4 regions of the Citrobacter sp. C1 genome follow, and region 4 is predicted to be linked to each of the others. Evidence: predicted binding sites of a transcription regulator. Region 4 holds the regulator's gene; each other region holds the start of a gene.
What was found. Region 4 encodes CRP, which controls carbon source genes, mostly activating them, when cyclic AMP is high. Its sites were predicted from a motif close to ATGTGANNNNNNTCACAT; they were not measured.
Positions count from the first base shown of each region.

Region 1: IB214_RS07815 (YfcZ/YiiS family protein) is a predicted target of CRP. The motif match lies at 1,662-1,679, and genes of this name have one in related genera.
Region 2: mlc (sugar metabolism global transcriptional regulator Mlc) is a predicted target of CRP. The motif match lies at 4,125-4,142, and genes of this name have one in related genera.
Region 3: rbsD (D-ribose pyranase) is a predicted target of CRP. The motif match lies at 3,919-3,936, and genes of this name have one in related genera.

Region 1 is NZ_CP115035.1:1,607,156-1,613,223, forward strand. Features, by position in the region: gene mlaA (phospholipid-binding lipoprotein MlaA) at 1-71, shown strand, start outside; gene fadL (long-chain fatty acid transporter FadL) at 132-1,412, opposite strand; gene IB214_RS07815 (YfcZ/YiiS family protein) at 1,784-2,068, shown strand; gene fadI (acetyl-CoA C-acyltransferase FadI) at 2,245-3,555, shown strand; gene fadJ (fatty acid oxidation complex subunit alpha FadJ) at 3,555-5,702, shown strand; gene sixA (phosphohistidine phosphatase SixA) at 5,911-6,068, shown strand, end outside.
Region 2 is NZ_CP115035.1:2,552,125-2,558,192, reverse strand. Features, by position in the region: gene IB214_RS12320 (carboxypeptidase M32) at 1-952, opposite strand, end outside; gene IB214_RS12315 (type II CAAX endopeptidase family protein) at 1,131-1,820, shown strand; gene IB214_RS12310 (MFS transporter) at 1,853-3,106, opposite strand; gene IB214_RS12305 (LysR family transcriptional regulator) at 3,203-4,102, shown strand; gene mlc (sugar metabolism global transcriptional regulator Mlc) at 4,231-5,451, shown strand; gene bioD (dethiobiotin synthase) at 5,577-6,068, shown strand, end outside.
Region 3 is NZ_CP115035.1:4,991,036-4,997,103, forward strand. Features, by position in the region: gene rbsB (ribose ABC transporter substrate-binding protein RbsB) at 17-907, opposite strand; gene rbsC (ribose ABC transporter permease) at 932-1,897, opposite strand; gene rbsA (ribose ABC transporter ATP-binding protein RbsA) at 1,903-3,408, opposite strand; gene rbsD (D-ribose pyranase) at 3,416-3,835, opposite strand; gene kup (low affinity potassium transporter Kup) at 4,027-5,895, opposite strand.
Region 4 is NZ_CP115035.1:353,650-359,717, forward strand. Features, by position in the region: gene IB214_RS01665 (YccS/YhfK family putative transporter) at 1-1,963, opposite strand, end outside; gene crp (cAMP-activated global transcriptional regulator CRP) at 2,015-2,647, opposite strand; gene IB214_RS01675 (OsmC family protein) at 2,957-3,361, shown strand; gene IB214_RS01680 (phosphoribulokinase) at 3,434-4,303, opposite strand; gene IB214_RS01685 (YheU family protein) at 4,356-4,574, opposite strand; gene IB214_RS01690 (hydrolase) at 4,577-5,593, opposite strand; gene IB214_RS01695 (NUDIX domain-containing protein) at 5,675-6,068, opposite strand, start outside.

The DNA.
Region 1 (6,068 bases), 1.3 Mb from region 4:
AACTCAAACCAGAAGAAAACCCGAACGCGCAAGCTATTCAGGATGATTTAAAAGATATCGATTCCGAATAAGGAAGAGGTACAAATAAAAAGGTGAGCTAAAAAGCTCACCTTTTTTACGCCTGAAGAAAATCAGAATGCGTAGTTAAAGTTGGTACCGAACAGCCAGGCTTTACCTTCAGATTCGAAGGTATATGGACCTTCTTTGATGGTCACGTTCTGCCCGTGCATATAAGAAGCACCGATGTCGATAGACGCATCTTCATTGAACGCGTAGGTCGTACCCGCGCTCAGCCACAGGCGGTCCTGGTCTGGAATGGAGATGGAGCGTTTATCCGCAGGAACCGGGCTATCGTCGTAGGCGATACCAGTACGGAACGTCCAGTTTTTATCCATGTAGTAGGTCGTACCCAGCGCGAGGCGGTAAGAGTCCCGGAAGCCTTCTTCTTTATAGAACAATGTTTGTCCGTTGGTGCCCGTTGCTTTCAACTCCTGGAACTGACTCCAGCTGGTGTAAGCGATGCTGTAGTGAACGGCCCATTGCGGTGCTACGCGGTTATAGCCAGACAGTTCCCACATTTCCGGCAGGTTAAGCGTCAATGCGCCCGGAACGGTCGTGTTGGTTGTACCCCATGGGAACGTCACGCCAGCACCCGGTAAGCCGTTGGCCTGGCTTCTGATGCCGCTCTTATAATCACCGTCGAAATCGATTTTAACTTCTGAACGATAGGTTAAGCCCCAGCGGTTATCTTTATCCAGCTCATACAAAATACCCGCGTTCCAGCCGTAACCCCATTCATCACCTTCCATGCTTGCAATTTTAGGGCTGACCTTCGGTAATGCTGCGGTCATTTCACCGGAATAACGTTCAATTTTGGCGTCAGCATAAACGGCGTTAAAACCAAGGCCGAAGCTCCAGCTATCATTTAGGCGATAGGCGCCGCTGAGGTTAAGGTTGACCGTTTTAAGGTCGGTCTTGCCGCCGTATTCACCGACAATGTAGCTGTCGTTAAATTCGGTCGCCAGACCATAGTTAGAGGTGACAGACGCGCCCCAGCCAAACTGCTCGTTAATAGGCATCACGAAGTGCGCATTCGGAACCCATGCCGTCGGGGCGATGTTGTCCGCATTGGTGCTGCGCCCGGTGAACGGCGATTTACCGGAGATATTAACGTCTGGATCGATATACACCGCACCTGCTGAGAAAGTAGGGCGATCGAACATCATGATCAGTGCCGGGTTGCGGCTGGCGTTACCCGCGTCGTCTGCGATAGCGCCTTCACCCGAATATGCCCGGCCAAGGCCAGAGGAAGAAAATTCGTTTAACTGAAAGCCTGCAGACCAGGCCTGTGTGGAAATAATTGCCACTGCGACTGCGAGAGCAGACTTTGTAAACAGGGTTTTCTGGCTCATGACCATAACCTCATCGATTTATTTTTATACAAACAATGTTACATGCCGTAACAGGAGCGCGAAGTGTAGGGTCTGAGGTACCACATAGAAATCAGACCAGTGGCGAGAGTATAGGTCCGACCAGATGGAATGTTGCAAGTATGTTTATAAGTTTTTTCAAATATGATCTTAAAAACGCGATCCAGCTGGCAAAATTGCGGGGATGCGCACTCACCTGTTCGGGCGATTTTTGTTTTGGATCATTTTTAAGTGTGATTTCGGTCGCTTATCGCATTTCGCACAATTAACGACTGGAGAGGAGGATAATGGGAGCGTAAAATATCCCCAACGTTTATCTGGCACCCTTGGTGCGAATACAGAGGAAATCTACAATGAGTAAATGCAGTGCTGATGAAACCCCGGTTTGCTGCTGTATGGATGTTGGTACCATCATGGACAACACCGATTGCACCGCGTCATACAGCCGTGTGTTCGCGACTCGCGCACAGGCAGAAGAAACGCTGGCTGCTCTCACCGAGAAGGCGCGTGGCGTAGAATCTGAGCCTTGCCAAATCACCCCAACCTTTACTGAAGAAGCTGAGGGTGTTCGTCTGGATATCGATTTTGTTTTCGCCTGTGAAGCCGAAACCCTGATCTTCCAGCTGGGTCTGCGTTAATCCCTTCTTTCAGTGCCCTTGCCACCTTCTGACAAGGGCATTTTCGTAACAATCAGTGATTATTCACTGTGCCATAGCTCCCACTTTCATTTCTCTCCACTTGGCTAAATGTAAAAAATTGGTTAAGACTGTGATCAGGTCAGACCACTTATTTTATTTTTTAACAGGGGAGTGTTATGAGTCAGGCTTTACCGCTGGTTACCCGTCAGGGCGATCGCATCGCCATTGTGAGCGGATTGCGTACACCTTTTGCCCGTCAGGCAACCGCGTTTCATGGCATTCCCGCCGTTGATTTGGGAAAAATGGTCGTCGGTGAGTTGCTGGCTCGCAGTGAAATTCCTGCCGATGCCATTGAACAACTGGTTTTTGGCCAGGTTGTGCAAATGCCGGAAGCGCCCAATATCGCCCGTGAAATTGTGCTGGGCACCGGGATGAACGTACATACCGATGCCTACAGCGTGAGCAGAGCCTGCGCCACCAGTTTTCAGGCGGTGGTGAATGTCGCGGAAAGCCTGATGGCAGGAACCATCCGTGCGGGTATTGCAGGCGGGGCTGACTCCTCTTCCGTGCTGCCAATTGGCGTCAGCAAAAAGTTGGCGCGGGTGTTGGTGGACGTCAATAAAGCCCGCACCACCGGTCAGCGGCTGAAGCTTTTTTCCCGACTGCGTTTGCGCGACCTGATGCCGGTCCCACCTGCAGTTGCTGAGTATTCCACCGGCTTACGTATGGGGGATACGGCAGAGCAAATGGCGAAAACCTACGGCATCACGCGTGAGCAGCAGGATGCGCTGGCGTACCGTTCGCATCAGCGAGCCGCTCAGGCCTGGGCCGAAGGCAAACTGGCAGACGAGGTGATGACCACCTATGCTCCGCCGTTTAAAGATCCCTTCTCAGAAGATAACAATATTCGCGGAAACTCTACGCTGGCGGATTACGCCAAACTGCGCCCGGCGTTTGACCGTAAACACGGCACCGTCACGGCGGCAAACAGTACACCATTGACCGACGGCGCTGCTGCGGTGATTTTGATGACGGAGTCCCGGGCGAAAGAGCTGGGACTGGTGCCGCTGGGCTATCTACGCAGTTTTGCGTTTACTGCCATCGACGTCTGGCAGGATATGTTGCTGGGCCCGGCATGGTCGACGCCGTTGGCTCTGGAGCGCGCGGGCCTGACTCTGGCCGATCTCACGCTGATTGATATGCATGAAGCCTTTGCCGCGCAGACGCTGGCGAATATTCAACTGCTTGGCAGCGAACGTTTTGCTCGTGACGTTCTGGGTAGGGCACATGCCACTGGCGAAGTGGATGACAGCAAATTTAACGTGCTGGGCGGTTCGATTGCCTACGGACACCCTTTCGCCGCGACCGGCGCGCGCATGATCACCCAAACGCTGCATGAATTACGGCGTCGTGGTGGTGGGTTTGGTTTGGTCACCGCGTGTGCGGCGGGTGGTCTGGGTGCGGCAATGGTTCTGGAGGCGGAATAATGGAAATGGCATCGGCTTTTACGCTACACGTGCGTCTGGATAACGTGGCGGTGGTCTCCATTGATGTGCCCGGAGAGAAAATGAATACCCTGAAAGCAGAGTTTGCTTCTCAGGTGCGGGCTATTTTGAAACAAATTCGCGATAACAAAGATCTGCGTGGCGTGGTGTTTATTTCGGCGAAGCCGGATAATTTCATCGCTGGGGCGGATATCAATATGATCGGCAACTGCCGCAGTGCGCAGGAAGCCGAAGCCCTGGCTCGTCAGGGGCAACAGATGATGGCGGAAATTAATGCGTTGCCGATCCCGGTTATCGCTGCCATTCACGGTGCCTGTCTGGGCGGCGGTCTGGAGATGGCGCTGGCGTGTCATAGCCGTATTTGTACTGATGACGTTAAAACCGTGCTGGGTCTGCCGGAAGTACAGCTTGGTCTGTTACCCGGCTCTGGCGGCACGCAGCGGTTGCCCCGTCTGATTGGCGTTAGCACTGCGCTGGACATGATCCTGACCGGCAAACAATTACGCGCTAAACAGGCGCTGAAAGTGGGGTTGGTGGACGAGGTTGTGCCGCAGACCATTTTGCTGGAAGCGGCGGTGGAACTGGCTAAAAAGGAGAGTTCGGTACACCATAGCCTGCCGGTACGGGAACGCATTCTGGCCGGACCGCTGGGGCGGGCGCTGCTGTTCCGTATGGTCGGTAAAAAGACCGCACAGAAAACGCAAGGAAATTACCCCGCAACCCATCGTATTCTTGAGGTGATCGAGACTGGTCTGGCGCAGGGCAGCAGCAGCGGCTATGACGCCGAAGTCCGCGCGTTTGGTGAGCTGGCGATGACGCCGCAGTCTCAGGCTCTGCGTAACGTCTTTTTTGCAAACACCGACGTGAAAAAAGATCCCGGTAGCGAGGTACAACCCGGTCCGCTAAACAGCGTCGGGGTTCTGGGCGGGGGGCTGATGGGCGGGGGGATTGCCTACGTGACGGCCTGCAAAGGCGGCTTGCCGGTGCGTATCAAAGATATCAATGCTAAGGGAATCAACCACGCGCTGAAATACAGTTGGGATCAGCTTGAAACAAAAGTTCGCCGCCGCCATCTCAAAGCCGGCGAGCGTGACAAACAGCTGGCGCTGATTTCAGGCACCACCGATTTTCGCGGTTTTGCGCATCGAGATCTGGTAATTGAGGCAGTGTTTGAAGATCTGGCGTTGAAACAACAGATGGTGGCAGATGTTGAGCACAATTGTGCGCCTCATACCATTTTTGCCTCCAACACCTCATCTCTACCCATTGGCGACATTGCGGCCAATGCGGCGCGACCTGAGCAGGTCATTGGTTTGCACTTCTTTAGTCCGGTAGAAAAAATGCCGCTAGTGGAAGTTATTCCTCATACAACTACGTCTGAACGCACTATTGCCACCACGGTTAAACTGGCGAAAAAACAGGGGAAAACGCCGATTGTGGTGCAGGATAAGGCCGGGTTCTATGTAAATCGCATTCTTGCTCCGTACATCAACGAAGCTATCCGCTTATTGACCGAGGGCGAGCGCGTTGAGCAGATTGATGCTGCGCTGGTAAAGTTTGGTTTTCCGGTAGGGCCAATCCAACTTTTGGATGAGGTCGGAATTGATACAGGCACTAAAATTATACCTGTACTGGAAGCCGCTTACGGTGAACGTTTCAGCGCACCTGCAAATGTTGTTGCTTCAATTTTGAATGATGATCGCAAAGGTAGAAAAAATGGTCGGGGTTTCTATCTTTATGGTGCGAAAGGGCGTAAAAGCAAAAAACAGGTCGACCCTGCAATTTATACGCTTATTGGCGTCCAGGGGCAGAGCAAACTCAGTGGCCCGCAGATTGCAGAGCGGTGTGTCATGTTAATGCTCAACGAAGCGGCACGCTGTTTCGATGAGAAGATTATCCGCAGCGCACGCGATGGTGACATCGGCGCTGTGTTTGGTATTGGTTTTCCGCCATTCCTCGGCGGCCCGTTCCGGTATATGGACTCCCTCGGGGCGGGTGAAGTGGTTGCGGTTCTGCAACGACTGACTACACAGTATGGTTCCCGGTTTACGCCGTGTGAACCGTTACTGCAGATGGCGGAACGCGGAGAGAGTTTCTGGAAGCACGGGGAAACTGACCTGAATTCATGAGGTCAAAGGTAAGATGAATCCGCACCGAATGTACGAGTTAAGCTCAAAATGTAAACAGAGATTGACTATACTTACGCCATTAAGGTAAAAAACAGCGTTTCATTCGGTGAATGGATAAGGCACAATGCCGGCCACCACACATTTACCCTCGCCAATAGGGGCGTTGGCTAAAGGTGTTGGTGTTTCTGGTTAACAAAAGCGGTGCAATATGCAAGTTTTTATCATGCGTCACGGCGACGCGGCCCTCGATGCCGCCAGTGATTCGGTTCGTCCCTTAACCTCCTGCGGTTGTGACGAATCTCGCCTGATGGCGAACTGGCTGAAAGGTCAAAAAGTGGATATCGAACGTGTTCTGGTGAGCCCGTT
Region 2 (6,068 bases), 2.2 Mb from region 4:
CCGCCGGGATTAGCCGCGTCAGGAAGGCGCTGCTTCGACCCAGCTGCATTTCAAAGAACAGGCTTTGGGATTCATGAATCGCGGTCGAGCGTGCCTGGGCGATAGGTTGACCGGACCAGTTACGCGGCAGGTTCTGCTCATAGCGGGCATGGCCGGTTTCATGGATAACGCCAAACAGTGCGCTCAGCAGTTCGTTTTCATCATACCGTGTGGTGATACGCACATCTTCCGGTACGCCGCCGCAGAATGGGTGGGCGCTAATGTCCAGCCGTCCGCCCGCAAAGTCGAATCCCAACTGCGCCATGGTCTCAAGGCCTAACTCGCGCTGCACCGCCGTCGGGAAAGGGCCAACCGGCGCGATTAACGATTGCCGGGACTGTTTGGCGACCACCTTGCTTAACAGGTCCGGTAGCCAGCCTTTGAGGTCGGCGAATAACACGTCCAGGCGGGCGCTGGTCATGTCTGGTTCAAACACATCCAGCAGCGCATCATACGGTGAACAACCTTTGGCCTCGACACGCAGCCTGGCCTCTTCGCGGCTGTACTTCACCACATCCTTCAGGTTCTCAGCAAAACCTTCCCAGTCATTGGCCGGGCGCTGGCTGCGCCAGGCGTGTTCGCAGCGGCTACCCGCAAGGGATTTGGCTTCAACCAGTGATTCCGGCAACAATGATGCCTGATGATGCAGACGCGACATTTCTCGCAAATTGGCCTGTTCAACATCATTCAATTCTTCGTGTTGCGCGCCGGCAATCCAGGTGGCGACCTTAGGATCGGTTAACAGCTGATGTTCCAGGACGTTCAGTTCCGCCAGCGCTTCGCCACGGGCCTGGCTGCCACCAGGAGGCATCATGGTGAACATGTCCCAACTGGCGATAGCCGAGAGGTGGGAGAAGCGAGAGAGCCGCTGGAACGTGCGGGTGAGCTGTTGGTAATTCGTACTGTTACTCATTATTTTCGTTCTCGTTCTGTTGGACCAGACCTGTGAGTCTAACGTGATTTACCGCATTTACCCATTCCTCGGCAGAGAATGCGAAATGTTGGTAGCTTGTAAGTGATAATGATACTTTTTATCATAAACAAAATTTGATGTTTTAAACTATGGCGTAATCTTTTAGCAGGGAGCCGGTATGCAACAGGAAATCAGTAGTGACTATATCGCCAGAACTCGGGCAGTATCCGGTTGTTTTTCGATGTTTATTCTGATGTTTGGCCTCACGTTTGTCCCCTTTTTTTTTGCTGAAAGCGCGCTGTTACAGGCGCAGGGATTACTGTTCCCACTGCTGTTTGCTGCGGAGTTCGTTGTGCTGGTACCGCTGTATTATTTCTTTTTTAGCAAAAGAGCAGGTCTGGGAAAGGGCACGTTTAACGTGACGTGGTTTGGTATTTTATTTGTCGCGCTTTTGCTGGTGCAGTTTGCCGGGCCCTGGCTGCTGGGAATAAGACAAAATGAAGAATGGGTGACAACCCAGGTATCACTACGTAGTTACGCGCTGTGGCTGTCGAGTTTGTCGCTGATATTTATTGCCCCGGTTTATGAGGAAATGATTTTCCGCGGCTGCCTGTTCAATGCCTTTCAGTACTGGTTCAAGGATAAAACCTGGTTGACGTCTGCGGTGGTGTCCGCCATTTTCGCGCTGATGCACACGCAGTATGTGGATTTTAGGACGTTATTGCTGTTGTTTATCGTGTCACTGGTTCTGATTTATGCCCGAATTAAAAGTAACGGCATACTGATGCCAATTATGCTGCATATCTTGATGAACGGGACGGTGGTGGGCATGCAAATCGCGGCTCAGGCATTCGTGCCGTCCACGTAATGCGGTGTGCCCGGCGATACCGGGCATCACAATCAGGCGTGCAAACGGTGATGTAAACGGGACCCCACCAGTAGCGCAAGGATCAGCATCAACGCAATAAACCCGCCGACGCCGTTCCAGCCGTAGTTATGCCAGAAAACGCCACCCAGCGTACCCGCAATGCTCGATCCCAGGTAATAACAGAACAGATACAACGACGAGGCCTGACCTTTGGCGCGTTTAGCGCGCGGACCAATCCAGCTGCTGGCCACCGAATGTGCGGCAAAGAAACCGGCGGAAAAGAGCAGCATCCCGGCAAAAATCAGCCACAGTGAGGTGAACAGCGTCATCAACAAGCCTACGAGCATCACGCCAGTCGAGAACAACATCACTGGGCCACGACCGTAGCGGGTGGTCATTGACCCTGCTTTGGGGGAACTCCAGGTACCGGTAAGGTAAGCCACGGACAGCAGGCCGACCACCGCCTGACTGAGTTCCCAGGGCGACAGCATCAGGCGGTAGCCGATGTAGTTAAACAGCGTGACAAACGACCCCATCAATAAGAATCCGACCACGAAAAGTAGCGGCAATCCGGGGTCACGCCAGTGCAGGCGGAAATTAATAAACAATGACTTAGGCCGCAGTGACGTCGGTCTGAAGTGGCGGGATTCGGGTAAGATTTTCCAGAACATCAGCGCGGAGGCCAGCGCAAAACAGCCGATAGCCGCCAGCGCAATACGCCAGTTAAAAAAGTCGGTAAATACTCCGCTGATCAACCGGCCACTCATGCCGCCAATCGAGTTACCGCTGATATACAGCCCCATCGAAAAGGCGACAAAGCTAGGGTGGATCTCCTCGCTGAGATAGGTCATACCTACCGCGGCGACCCCGCTTAATGACAGGCCAATCAATGCACGCATGATCAGGATACCGTGCCAGCTGGTCATCATCGTTGAAAGTAAGGTGCAGCAGGAAGCCAGCAGGAGCGCGGTGACCATTACCGGCTTGCGGCCAATGGCGTCGGAAAGCGGGCCGGTAAACAGGAGACCGATTGCCAGCATGGCGGTGGAGATAGACAGTGAAATACTGCTGCTGGCAGGCGATACGCCAAATTCATGGGACAGTACCGGCAGGATCGGTTGTACACAATACAGCAGGGCAAATGTCGCCAGCCCGGCGGAAAACAGAGCCAGCGTGACGCGCATAAAAGAGGCGGTGCCGCGTTTTATAAACGCATCTGGCGGGGAGATAATCTGTTCATCAACATCGCTTGTCGGGGCAGTATCGACAGTAGTTGTACGGCTCACATGAAATCCATTGGGTATACAGGACTAGTCTTTAGAGTATGAAAATCACAATATTCTGTCTAATATATTAATAATCTCAAATAATATTTTAAAAATATGAATATTGAACTGCGTCACCTGCGCTACTTTGTGGCGGTTGCGGAAGAACTCCATTTTGGCCGTGCGGCGGCGCGGCTGAACATTTCCCAACCTCCGTTGAGCCAACAGATCCAAATCCTCGAGCAGCAGGTGGGTGCCAGATTGCTGGCGCGAACCAACCGCAGCGTGGCGCTGACCGCCGCAGGCAGGCAGTTTCTGGCCGACAGTCGGCAGATCCTCGGGCTGGTGAATGAAGCCGCAGCAAGAGCTGAACGTCTGCATTTGGGCGAAGCGGGTGAGTTGCGTATCGGATTTACCTCCTCAGCACCGTTTATTAAGGCGGTGTCAGATACGCTGTCCTTTTTTCGCCAGGCTTACCCCGATGTGCATATGCAAACCCGTGAAATGAACACCCGCGAGCAAATTGCCCCATTAAGCGAAGGGACGCTGGATATGGGACTGCTGCGCAATACGCAACTGCCTGACACTCTGCACCGGGAGGTTATCCTGCACGAACCGCTGATGGCGATGATCCCGCGAGCGCATCCATTGGCACAAAAGCCGGTTGTTACTCTGGCGGAACTTTCCCGCGAGCCGTTTGTCTTTTTTGACCCGCACGTGGGGACCGGATTGTATGACGATATTCTTGGCCTGATGCGTCGCTACGACCTGAAGCCGACTATAACTCAGGAGGTCGGGGAGGCGATGACCATTATCGGCCTGGTGGCGGCGGGGTTGGGGGTGTCTATTCTGCCAGCCTCCTTTAAACGGGTACAGCTGTATGAAATGTGTTGGGTACCGATAGCAGAAGAGGATGCTGTATCTGAAATGTGGCTGGTGTGGCCTAAACATCGCGAGCAAAGCCATGCTGCGCAACGCTTTCGCCAGCAGCTTTTAGCGGCGGTACAGCGTGCTTAAATTAGTTTAAAAACCGGTGAAAATGTGCGGTAAATCACACGGCTAAGTAAAAAGTTGACGGAAACCATTGAAGTACTTCACCATAGCCTACAGATTATTTCGGAGCGCGAAAATAAAGGGAGTAAGTGGTGGTTGCTGATAGTCAGCCTGGGCATATCGATCAAATTAAGCAGACCAATGCGGGCGCGGTTTATCGCCTGATAGATCAGCTCGGACCGGTATCGCGTATTGATCTCTCTCGCCTGGCGCAATTAGCGCCTGCCAGTATTACCAAGATTGTCCGCGAAATGCTCGAAGCACATTTGGTGCAAGAACTGGAAATCAAAGAAGCCGGGAGTCGTGGGCGTCCGGCCGTTGGCCTGGTTGTCGAGACGGAAGCCTGGCACTACTTATCTATTCGTATCAGTCGTGGCGAAATTTTTCTCGCACTGCGCGATCTCAGCAGCAAACTGGTGGTTGAAGATTGCCTTGAAATGGCGCTGGTCTCCGAGATCCCGCTGCTCGATCGTGTGATTGCGCAGGTCGATCAATTCTTCATTCGTCATCAGCAAAAGCTTGAACGCTTAACGTCCATTGCCATCACCATGCCGGGCATTATCGATACCGAGAATGGCATCGTTCATCGCATGCCGTTTTACGATGACGTTAAAGAGATGCCACTGGGTGACGCGCTGGAGAGTCATACCGGGGTACCGGTATACATTCAGCACGATATCAGCGCCTGGACCATGGCTGAAGCGCTTTTTGGTGCATCGCGCGGTGCCCGCGACGTGATTCAGGTAGTGATTGACCACAACGTGGGCGCGGGGGTGATCACCGACGGCCATTTACTGCATGCGGGCAGCAGCAGTCTGGTCGAGATTGGCCATACGCAGGTGGACCCGTATGGCAAGCGTTGTTACTGCGGGAATCATGGGTGTCTGGAAACGATAGCCAGTGTAGACAGCGTTCTTGAACTCGCACAGGTGCGTCTGAAGCAGTCGATGAGCTCCTCACTGCATGGCCAACCGTTGACGGTGGATTCAATATGCCTTGCCGCCATGCAGGGCGATTTATTGGCGAAAGATATTATTAACGGCGTCGGTACGCATGTGGGACGCATCCTGGCCATCATGGTGAATTTATTCAACCCGCAAAAGATTTTGATCGGTTCTCCGCTCAGCAAGGCCGCAGATATTCTGTTTCCGACCATTGCTGACAGTATTCGCCAACAGGCGTTGCCAGCCTACAGTAAGCACATTGTTGTTGAGAGCACACAGTTTACCAATCAGGGAACGATGGCGGGGGCCGCACTCGTGAAGGACGCGATGTATAACGGTTCTTTGTTGATTCGTCTATTACAGGGTTAACATTTTTTAACTGTTGTACAAAAAATTGCGCTATCTCAAGCTGATTCAGGTTCTCTTACCTTAGACTTTCTCCACTGTATTATTTTCCTGGCTTATATTTTCAAAGCATAACGGTGGAGTTAGTGATGCTGAAGCGTTTCTTTATTACAGGTACAGACACTTCTGTTGGGAAGACAGTGGTTTCCCGCGCATTACTACAAGCGTTAGCGTCAGGGGGTAAATGTGTTGCGGGTTATAAACCCGTGGCTAAAGGCAGCAAAGAGACGCCGGAAGGCTTGCGGAACAAAGATGCGCTGGTGCTGCAAAGCGTTTCTTCCCTGGAATTGCCTTACGAGGCGGTCAATCCTATTGCGCTGAGCGAAGACGAAAGTAGTGTGGCGCATAGCGGCCCGATCAACTACACCCTGTTGTCCAATGGACTCGCCAGCCTGAGCGAAAAGGTTGATCACGTGGTGGTCGAAGGGACCGGCGGGTGGCGCAGTCTGATGAACGATTTGCGTCCGTTGTCGGAGTGGGTGGTTCAGGAACAGCTACCCGTGCTGATGGTAGTGGGGATTCAGGAAGGCTGCATTAATCATGCCATCCTTACGGCGCAGGCGATTGCCAGTGACGGACTG
Region 3 (6,068 bases), 400 kb from region 4:
GCGGCCTGAATCGCTATTACTGCTTGATGACCAGCTTCAGGTCAACCGGATATTTAGCCTGAACCTTCTCGCCCTTCAGTACCTTATCCGCAATATCAACGCCTTTCGCGCCAATCTGATCCGGTAACTGAGCGATGGTCGCAGCCAGTTTGCCATCATTTACCGCTTTTTCGCCATCAGGCGTGCCGTCAAATCCAACCACCATCACATCAGATTTACCCGCCGTTTGCAGAGCACGCAGCGCGCCCAGTGCCATTTCATCGTTCTGAGCAAATACGGCCTGCACATCAGGATGCGCGGTCAGCAGGTTCTGCATAACGTTCAGACCTTTGGTACGGTCGAAATCTGCCGGCTGGCTAGCCAGCACGTTAAATTTGTGTGCCGCAACGGCCTGCTGGAAACCTTCGCCACGCTCACGCGCCGCCGATGTTCCGGCAATACCCTGCAGTTCGATAACTTTCGCACCTTCGCCTTCTTTCTTCGCGATGTAGTCACCGGCAATTTTACCGCCCAGCACGTTATCAGACGCAATATGGCTGACAACGTCCCCTTTGGTTGCCTGACGGTCCAGGGTGATCACCGGAATTTTCGCCTGGTTAGCCATCTTCACGGCATTACCCACGGCATCGGAGTCGGTTGGGTTAATCAGCAGAATTTTGGTTCCACGCACGGTTAAGTCCTGAACGTTCGCCAACTCTTTCGCCGGGTTGTTCTGCGAGTCCAGAATCACCAGGTTATAACCTAGCTTATCGGCTTCTTTTTGCGCCCCATCCTTCAGAGAGACAAAGAACGGGTTGTTAAGGGTAGAGACCACCAGCGCAATGGTATCTTTTGCCATCGCATTCGCGCTCACGGTGGCACTCAGCGCAACAGCAGAAACCAGGGTAGCCAGTTTTTTCATGTTCATATTTAAGATGTCCTGTAGTCGTTGTTACTGCTTTTTGTTGTCTACCAGTACCGCCAGCAAAATGACCACTGCTTTAACGATCATCTGGTAATAGGAGGAAACACCTAACAAATTCAAACCATTATTGAGGAAACCGAGAATCAGTGCGCCGATCAGCGTACCAACAATACGTCCTTTACCGCCCGCAAGGCTGGTGCCGCCTAATACCACCGCCGCGATAGCATCCAGCTCATAGCCGGTACCCGCCGTCGGTTGCGCTGAGGAGAGGCGCGCCACTTCGATGATGCCTGCCAGCGATGCCAGCAGCCCACAGAGTGAATAAACGATAATTTTGATCTTATTGACGCTGATACCGGACAGACGCGTTGCCGCTTCGTTACCGCCCAGCGCATAAATATATCGACCCAGACGGGTATGGTGCAGCATGTACCACGCGGCCAGGAAGACAATCCCCATGATCCATACTGGCGTAGGGACGCCTAACGGACGACCAATACCAAACCAGCCAAACAGATCGGCATTATCGGTAAAGCCGGTGTTTACCGGACTGCCGTTGGTGTACACCATGGTGACGCCGCGCAGCAGGAGCATCATCACCAGCGTGGCGATAAACGCCTGCACGCGGCCTTTTGCCACAATAACGCCAGTCACGGCACCAACTGCCGCACCTAACGCCAGCGCAGCGGCAACGGCCACCAACGCGTTGACTTCAAGACCCACAATCGAAGCAGCAACGGCACCGGTAAGCGCCAGTAGCGAACCCACAGACAGATCGATACCCGACGTCAGAATAACCAGCGTCATACCAACGGCCATGATGGCGTTAACCGACGTTTGCTGGAGAATGTTGAACAGGTTATTAACGGTAAAAAAGTTGGGGCTCATGGTGGAAACAATCGCGATCAGCACTAACAGAGCGATGAGCGACTTTTGCTCCAGAAGCCATGCTTTAGTGAAATAACGGCGACCAGAAACAGCCTGGGTAGTCATCTTTTTTACTCCTGATTCACGCGATTAAGCTTGCCCACAGCGGCAGCCATTAATACTTCCTGAGTGGCCTGCTCGCGAGTGAATTCACCGCCGAGATGCCCTTCATGCATGACGATAATGCGATCGCTCATGCCCAATACTTCTGGCATCTCCGAAGAGACCAGAATGATGCTCAGCCCATCAGCCTTAAACTGGTTGATTAGCTGGTAAATCTCTTTTTTAGCCCCAACGTCCACGCCGCGCGTGGGTTCATCGAGGATCAGCACTTTGGGCCGGGTCATCAAACCACGCGCAATCGCCACTTTTTGCTGATTGCCACCGGAGAGCAGGCCGATTGCCTGTTCCATCGAGGGCGTTTTCACATTGAACAGACGGATAAAATCGCCCACCGCCTGCTGCTCATCTTTGTGTTTCAGACTGCCGCCCGTACGGCTGAAGTAACGCAGTGCGGTCAACGACATGTTCTCTTTCACCGACATGCCCAGCACTAAGCCGTCGCGTTTGCGGTCTTCAGAAATATAGACGATGCCGTTGGCCAGCCCATCCTGTTCAGAACGCGTAACCACTTCATGCCCGTCAAGCGTGACGTAACCACTGGTGCGCGGCAGCGCGCCGTATAGCACTTTCATCAATTCAGTACGTCCGGCACCCATCAGACCCGACACGCCAAGGATCTCACCTTTACGCAGCGTGAATGACACATCATGCACTCCAGGGCCGCACAAGTTATCGACCTTCAGGCGCACATCGCCAGGCGCTTTATCCAGCCGCGGGTACTGATCTTCCAGCTTACGTCCCACCATCATTTCAATGAGTGAATCTTCGGTCAGTGAGGCCACTTCACGTTCGGCAATAAACTGCCCATCGCGGAACACCGTCACATCATCACAAATTTCGAAAATCTCTTTCATGCGGTGAGAAATATAGACAATGCCGCGTCCCTGAGATTTCAGTTCACGGATCACGCGGAACAGGGATTCGGTTTCGGTATCCGTCAACGCATCCGTCGGTTCATCCATAATGATGACCCGGGATTCAAAGCTCAGCACTTTGGCGATTTCAACCATCTGCTGATCGCCAATCGATAGCTCACCGACCAGCTTGTCGCTTTTAAAACGCAGATTAAGTTTAGCCAGCAACTGGTCTGCTTCGGCATACATCTTCTTCCAGTCGATTTTGCCAAAGCGATTCACAAACTCACGGCCGAGGAAAATGTTCTCGGCGATGGTGAGTTGCGGGATCAGGTTCAGTTCCTGGTGAATGATGCCGATCCCTGCTTCCTGAGAGGATTTAGGACCGTTAAAGGTGGTTTCTTTCCCCAGCCACAATAACGAACCGGCATCACGAGTGTAGATACCGGTCAGGACTTTCATCATGGTGGATTTGCCCGCGCCGTTTTCGCCCACCAGCGCCATAACGCGGCCGGAGTAAACATTCAACGCGGCGCCGGATAGCGCTTTAACGCCCGGGAACGCTTTATCGATCCCTTTGAGTTGCAGTAGTGCGTTCATGATGGCCTCAGAACGTGACGCCAGCACAAAGAATGATATTCGCATACGGAGAACATTCTCCGCTGCGAATTACCGCCTGACTGTCTGCGGTTTGTTTTTTGAATTGTTCATGCGTGGTGTAACGAATTTCTATGGTATTTCCCTGGTGTTGTTGCAGTTGCTCAATGTGGCTGAGCAACGTTTCGTGGAGTTGCGGATTATGTTGTTTGATTTCCGTCGCGAGAATGGCCGACTCGACCTGCATTTCACGCGTGACCACGTCCAGTACCTGCATAAAAGAAGGTACGCCCTGGGTTAATGCCATATCGATACGCGTAGTACTATTTGGGATGGGTAAACCCGCATCACACACCACCAGCGTATCGGTATGCCCCAGACGGGAGATCACCGATGAAATTTCAGAGTTGAGTACCGTGCCTTTCTTCATTTTCTTTCCCCACTAGCGAAACGTTTCGCTGGTGATAAGTTTAGTCTGAAGAATGCACATAAAACCACCATGACGTTACGAAAATGTGATCGTCATCGAAACGTTTCGCAAGCCGTATCATCAGAAGAAAGGAAAATGTGAGGGGGAAAACAAAACGCCCCCTTTCATGAAGAAAGAGGGCGTCGGTAACGTTAAATCTCGACCTGCGTCCCGAGCTCAATCACCCGGTTAGGTGGGATCTCAAACTGGTCCGGTGCACGTAGCGCATTGCGCTGCAACAGCAGATACAATTTGCCGCGCAGGCGTAAATACCACGGACGTTTGCCGACAATCAACGACTCGTGCGACATGAAGAACGAGGTTTCCATCATCCGACAGCTTAGGCCTTCCAGCCCGCAGCGATGGAACACTTCCTCTACGTTTGGTGTTTCGCGCCAGCCGTAGCTGGCCACCACGCGCCAGAAGGTCGGCGACAGCTGCTCAATTTGCACCCTACGCACATTATGAACATACGGTGCATCTTCTGTACGCAGCGTCAGCAGGATCACGCGTTCATGCAGCACCTTGTTATGTTTGAGGTTATGCATAAGCGCAAACGGGATGACATTCATGGCACGGGACATATACACCGCTGTGCCTGGCACCCGTACCGGCGGCGATTTCTCCAGAGAAGCAATCATCGCCTCCAGAGAATTACCGTGTTCATGCATACGACGCAGCAGACGGAAGCGCTCGCTTTTCCAGGTGGTCATGATGGTGAACATCACCAGACCCAGCGTCAGCGGCAGCCAACCACCAGAAATCAGCTTATCAAGGTTCGCGGAGAACAGCGGGATATCAATGCACAGGAAGGCCACCAGAATCAGGAACACAAAGTATTTATTCCAGTGCCAGTTTTTGCGCGCCACGGTTGTCGACAGAATAGACGTCAGCACCATCGTCCCCGTTACCGCAATACCGTACGCGGCGGCCAGGTTACTGGAGTGCTCAAAGCTGACGATCACAATCACCACGGCGATGTACAGCATCCAGTTGACGAACGGAATATAGATTTGCCCTGACTCCATCTCTGAAGTATGGATGATACGCATCGGCGACAGATATCCCAGACGTACCGCCTGCCGCGTCAATGAGAATACGCCAGAGATCACCGCCTGCGAGGCAATAACCGTGGCCAGCGCGGCAAGGATCAGCAGGGGAATCAACGCCCAGTCCGGTGCCAGCAGGAAGAACGGGTTTTTGATCGCTTCCGGATGTTTTAACAGCAATGCACCCTGGCCAAAATAGTTCAGCACCAGCGAAGGTAACACTACAGAGAACCACGCCAGGCGAATGGGGAACTTACCAAAGTGGCCCATATCCGCGTACAGCGCTTCAACGCCGGTGATCGACAGCACCACCGCGCCCAGCGCAATAAACGACAGCGTTTTATATTCGAGGAAGAAATGCACCGCCCACATTGGGTTTAACGCCTGCAGCACTTCCGGGTTAGCAATAATGCTACGTACGCCCAACACCGCCAGCACCAGGAACCAAACCAGCATAATAGGTGCAAAAAGCTTACCCACGGTACCAGTACCGTGCTTTTGAATCATAAACAGCAGTGTCAGGACAATAATAGAGAGCGGAACAATCCAGGTATCCAGTTGCGGTGCCACGATCTCCAGACCTTCGATCGCCGACATCACCGAAATGGCCGGCGTAATCACCACCTCACCATAGAAGAAGCTGCCGCCTATCAACCCCATAATGACCAGCATTGAGGTCGTTCGCGCCGACGTATTACGCCCGGCCAGTGACATTAGCGTCAAGATCCCGCCTTCTCCGGCGTTATCCGCACGCATGACAAACGTCAGGTACTTGATGGAGACAACAAAGATCAGCAGCCAGAAAATCAGCGAGAGAAAACCAAACACGGCATCACGTTCAACGCCAAAACCGAACTGCCCAGACAAACATTCACGGAGTGTATAAAGTGGGCTGGTACCAATATCACCGTAGACAACCCCAATCGCTGCAAGGGTAATCGCAGACAATGATTGCTTATTATCAGTGCTCATAGACTCGTCTTTCGTTTATACACGTCATTCTTCAGGCCGCTTCCATTGGCTTCACTCGTTATTCCGCCCATCCCAGGAGATAACTCATTTACCGTCTTCGTGCAGCTTGATTGATTTGGTGTATATATAAGAAATGTGTGCGTAGTCCCTTGGCCCACAAAAAGGCGCACAGT
Region 4 (6,068 bases):
CCAGGGTACTTAATGGACCGTGGGACAGCATCTCCGACGACTCGAGAATGTTCACATCACCGGAGCTCCCCGGCCCGTCATATTCCAGCCGCTGCTGACAACGCTGAATCGCAATTTCACAGGACTGCAGATACCGCTGCGCCAAATCCGGCGTCAACATGGTGTGTTCCCGGGCCAGCGTGGTCATCGCATTAATATGTTCGACGATGAACTGGCTGTGCGTGACCCACAGTTTCATATCGGCCAGGTAATGTGAGTTAAAACCTGGCTCCTGCATCGCCTGGTTCAGTGAGTTAAACAGCGTGTTATGCGCCTGGTTGACCCGCATACGCTGATACGCCAGCGGTGTGGCCTGTGGATCGTTGCTGAGGATCAGGCGAATGGCTTCCTGGTCGGCTTCCAGCGCATCGTGGGCGTTTTTGCGCAGCAGGCCGCTTTGCCACTGTGGCCACAGCCAGAGCGTGCCGCCAAAGGCAATCAAACAGCCCAGCACCGTATCGACAAAGCGCGGCACAATAAACTGTTCTCCGTTCAGCGTCAGCAACTGCAGGGTATACACTGCCGTAACCGTAAACCCGACGGTGGCCCAGCCGTAGTTTTTGCGCATGATCAGATAGCTGACGAGGGTGATGACCAGCATGGCCGCCAGCGTAAACCCTTCCGGAATATGAAAGTGCAGCGTGACGCCGGCAATCACCAGCCCGACAAGCGTACCCAGCGAACGATGCAGAATGCGTACCCGCGTGGCACCGTAGCCATTTTGCGTGACGAACAGGACCGTCATCAGGATCCAATAAGGTTTGGGCAGGTGTAAGGCGCTGCCCATCAGGCTGGCGATGCTCAGCATGACGCTGATACGCCCGGCATTACGCAACGCGGGAGATTTCAGCGACAGATAGTTTTTCAGGGCCGGGAGTAACGGCAGGCGGCGCTGTTTGTCGGCCATTAAATCTCGGGCATACAGCGGACGCTGGGTGCGTAGCACGCGGGCAATGCGGCTAAAGTGCCAGTAGCAAAACTGCCCGACCGGGTTTTCCGGGTGCTGGTTGGCAATTTTCTCCAGCGTGCCAATCTGTTTTTCCATCGAAAAGCGTGTTGGTAAGCGGTGATACAGAATGTCATCTGCCAGTACGCGTAACCGGTCGGCGACGGTGCGCGCATTCCAGCGAATCACCTGTTCTGCATGACTGCGTTCGACCAGCTTCTGCACCTCTTCTGGTTGATGTAGGCTGACGGAAATATGCTCCTGCAAATCCAGCGCCTCCTGAAAGGCCCGCAGCAGGCGTTTGTACTCGTTGTTGTGATGCGCCGACAGCATATGCATTTGCTGATAGCACTGGGTGATCAGATCCACCGCTTTTTGCTGGCGAACCAGCAGCGGGGGCAGCGCTTTTTCGGGATCGACGTGCTGGGTTAGCAGGCTGTATTTCGCTTCACAGTAATCGGCCAGTTCGCGATATAACAGGCTGAGCGATTCGCGCAGCGGCTGCTCACGCCACAACCAGAACCAGAACCAGTTGAACGCGCCGTACCACAATGTTCCCAGCGCATAGATCAGTAGCGGTTCCCAGACCGGCATGTTGCCAGCCAGGCTTAGCGTGAAAATTGCCGCAATCAGTGAGGCGGGCAGCAGTCGTGCATGCAGCGGGCTTAACTCGGCGGTCACGCCGAGAATCAGCGTCAGGCCGGTAAGGATCAGCGGGAGCGCAATGCTTTCTGCCAGCAATAGCTGCATGATCAGGCTACATCCGGCAAACAGTGACGCGCCAATAACTAAGCGTTTAAAAAATCGCTTATGCGGGGTATCAAGACCGGCAATGTTGCAGCAGGCGGGGACGAGGGAGAACAGCAGCCCCAGATGAAGCTGACCGATGATAAGACCGACAGCCACGGGTAAACACAGCACCAGCGTTTGTCGTAGTGCGTAGTTGATCTCTGGGTGATAAATCAGTCTTCGCCACATCGGTGCAAACAAAAATGGCGCATTACCAGGTAACGCGCCATTTCGACGAGGTTAACGCGTGCCGTAGACGACGATGGTCTTACCGTGCGCGGAGATCAAGTTCTGATCTTCCAGCATTTTCAGGATACGACCAACGGTTTCACGGGAGCAGCCAACGATCTGGCCAATTTCCTGACGGGTGATTTTGATCTGCATGCCGTCCGGGTGGGTCATCGCGTCAGGTTGTTTCGCCAGGTTCAACAGGGTCTGGGCGATACGACCGGTGACATCCAGGAAGGCCAGGTTGCCCACTTTTTCGGACGTTACCTGCAGGCGACGAGCCATCTGAGAAGACAGGCGCATCAGAATATCCGGGTTAACCTGGATTAATTGACGAAATTTTTTGTATGAAATTTCAGCAACTTCACATGCGGTTTTGGCACGTACCCAGGCGCTACGTTCCTGGCCTTCTTCAAACAGGCCTAATTCACCAATGAAATCGCCCTGATTCAGATAAGAGAGGATCATTTCTTTCCCTTCTTCATCTTTGATCAGCACTGCCACTGAGCCTTTAACGATGTAATACAACGTTTCCGCTTTTTCACCCTGGTGAATCAGCGTGCTCTTCGATGGGTACTTATGAATATGGCAATGAGACAAGAACCATTCGAGAGTCGGGTCTGTTTGCGGTTTGCCAAGCACCATGCGCGGTTATCCTCTGTTATAAGCTGTCTCCAGAGTCAGAACACGACGCTGCCTCTGGGGTTGCAAAAATATGCTTCCCGCTACCTGGGAAAGGGGCTGCTAAAAAGTGAACTGCAGCCTGTAATGTGATGTCCTCTGCATACATGCAGTACGTCAATGTATTACTGTAGCATCCTGACTGTTTTAGCATAGCTTTCGCCGTGTGTCTCCTGGTGTCTCGCTTCAGCATGACTCAGGTCGCCTTCCGTTGCGAGAATTGTTATGTACGCGTAATCTGTCAGGAAAATTGAAACATTGGAGTTACGAAATATGCAAGCGCGTGTAAAGTGGGTTGAGGGGTTAACCTTCCTCGGTGAGTCCGCCTCAGGCCACCAAATCTTGATGGACGGTAACTCCGGTGATAAAGCGCCGAGCCCGATGGAAATGGTACTCATGGCTGCGGGTGGCTGTAGCGCCATTGATGTGGTGTCGATCCTGCAAAAGGGTCGTCAGGATGTGACCAACTGCGAAGTGAAGCTCACTTCCGAGCGTCGTGAAGAAGCGCCGCGTCTGTTTACCCATATTAATCTGCATTTCATCGTTACTGGCAACGATCTGAAAGACGCTTCGGTGTCTCGCGCCGTCGATCTCTCCGCGGAAAAATACTGCTCCGTGGCGCTGATGCTGGAAAAAGCGGTGAATATTACCCATTCCTATGAAGTGATTGCCGCGTAATCCCTGATGCCGGATGGATGATGTTGATTTGTAGGCCCGATAAGCGTAACGCCATCGGGCACTTCCCACGCTTCACTCGATTTTTTTGCCTTCCATCAGTCGCTGGACCAGCGGCAGCATAATCAATTCCATCGCCAGCCCCATCTTGCCGCCCGGCACCACTAATGTATTGATATGGGAAATGAATGAGCCCTGCAGCATCGCCAGCAGCCACGGGAAGTCGATGCCTTCCAGATTACGAAAATGAATCACTACAAAGCTTTCATCCAGTGACGGAATGCTTTTGGCGGCAAAAGGATTGGAGGTGTCGACGGTCGGTACACGCTGGAAGTTAATATGCGTACGGGAAAACTGCGGGGTGATGTAATTAATGTAGTCGTCCATTGAACGTACCACCGAATCCATTACCGCCTCGCGGGAGTGACCGCGCTCGCTGGTGTCGCGGGTCAGCTTCTGGATCCACTCCAGATTGACGATCGGTACCACGCCGACCAGCAGATCAACATGCCGCGCCACGTTTTGCTGCGGCGTCACCACGCCACCGTGCAGGCCTTCATAGAATAAGACGTCTGTGGGTTCAGGCAGCGGCTGCCACGGGGTAAACGTTCCCGGAACCTGATTCCACGGAACGGCTTCATCGTAGGTGTGCAGATATTTTCGTGACTGGCCTTTGCCGGTCTGGCCGTACTCGCTGAAGGTTTGTTCCAGCAGGCCGAAGTCGTTGGCTTCGGGGCCGAAGTAACTGATGTGTCGCCCGGCGTCGCGCGCTTTGCGGATCGCCATGTCCATCTCCGGACGGGTATAGCGGTGAAAACTGTCGCCTTCCACCTCGGCGGCGCGCAGATTTAACTGGGCGAAAATTTTACGAAACGCGAGGCTGGTGGTGGTGGTCCCCGCGCCGCTGGATCCTGTTACCGCAATCACCGGATGTTTGGCAGACATAATAACTCCATGGATAGGTTAGTTTTTATTATAGTCAGCCGCCGGCTGCGGGTTATTCGCGAAACTGTTTTCGCGGCATAATGTTGACCGTTTCATGCAGTTCTGACCATACCAGTACAGCTTCGCCAGATTGTAACTGGCGTCGGACGTCGGCGACTTTTTGTTCGAGCGAACGTTCATGTTCACCATAATCGGTGCCTTCGCGCAAGACAAAGCTTTCAATCAGATTGTCCAGCGCTTCAGGGGATAAGTCCTGCCAGGGGATCTGCATGATTATGCCTCCAGATACGTTGTCAGCCAGTCGGGGATACGGGATTCCAGCCACATCTCAGGATGGCGCAGCGTGCCGCTAATAAACCCGACGTGTCCACCGTGCTCGGTTAACTGATATTCCACCTGTGAGGGCAGATTTTCCGGTTTGGGGATCACGTGGTGATCCATAAAAGGATCGTCCTTGGCGTGAATAATCAGCGTCGGTTTGGCGATCAGGTTGAGTAGTGGCATAGCGCTACACTGACGATAATAGTCTATCGCATCGGCAAAACCGTGGATTTTGGCGGTGATCAGATCGTCAAAGTCACGAATGCGGCGCAGGGACTTCAGCTGTGCCAGGCTTACCGGCAGCGAGCCAGGATAAGCTTCGAGCTTACGCGAGGCATTGGCTTTTAACAGATTAAGCAGATAGCGCTGGTAGACGCGGGAGAACCCTTTTTCCATGTGATAGCTACAGGCTTCCAGCACAAAGGGGGCGGAGACAATAACCGCGGCATCAATCGGGATAGCGTTCCCTTCTTTGGCCAACAGGCAGGCCAGCATGTTGCCACCGAGCGAGTAGCCGACCGCTGCGGTTGGCACGCGGCCGAACTCGCGCTCCAGCCAGCGTAAAAACCAGGTACCGTCCTCGGTCTCGCCGGAGTGATAAATGCGGTTCAGGCGATTCGGCTCGCCGCTGCAGCCGCGAAAATGCATCACCACGCCTAACCAGCCGCGCTTTTGCGCCGCCTCAATCAGACCGTGGGCGTACGGACTGTTCAGGCTACCTTCCAGACCGTGAAAAACCACCAGACGCGGTTTGTGCTTCGCCTGATGCGGATCTTCACTCCATGCCAGATCGACAAAGTCGCCGTCGGGTAATTCCAGACGCTGCCAGTGGGCGTCGAACTTCACCTTACGGCGAATTAAACGCGGCAACATGGTTTGCAGATGGCGATTACTGATCCCGCGCATCGGGCGGAATTCTCGCGAATCATCGGCAGGGAGATTCATTTCTGTTGGAGTGATTTCAACCATAACACCAGAGCAATTAATCATCGAAAACAGCAACTATACCGCGCACAGAGCCTGCGGGTTAGCCAATATGTGATTTTGTACTTATTCAGCCAGCAGGTTACGTGAGAAAAGATGAAAATCCACACCCGGTTTACGTCGCCACAGGCGGGCTTTCCGCGTGCCGGTGGCCATGCTTTCACCGGTATCTTCAAACATATCTGAGGCCTCAAAGCGGCGGATCAGGCTTTTGCGCTGAATCGGCTGGCCGAGGATAACCTCTGTGGCTTCCTGTAGCTGACCATGGGTAAAGGTATCCGGCAAACAATAAACGGGCAGTAAAGAATACTTCGTTTTTTGCCGCAGCCGGTTCAGGGCGGCATCAATGATCGCCTGGTGGTCGAAGGCCAGCGGATAGTCGGCAAGCTTATCAACCGGGACCCAGCGGGCATCGCTGACGCTGGCAATATGCGGTTCGCAGTCCACCCAGGCGATAAGC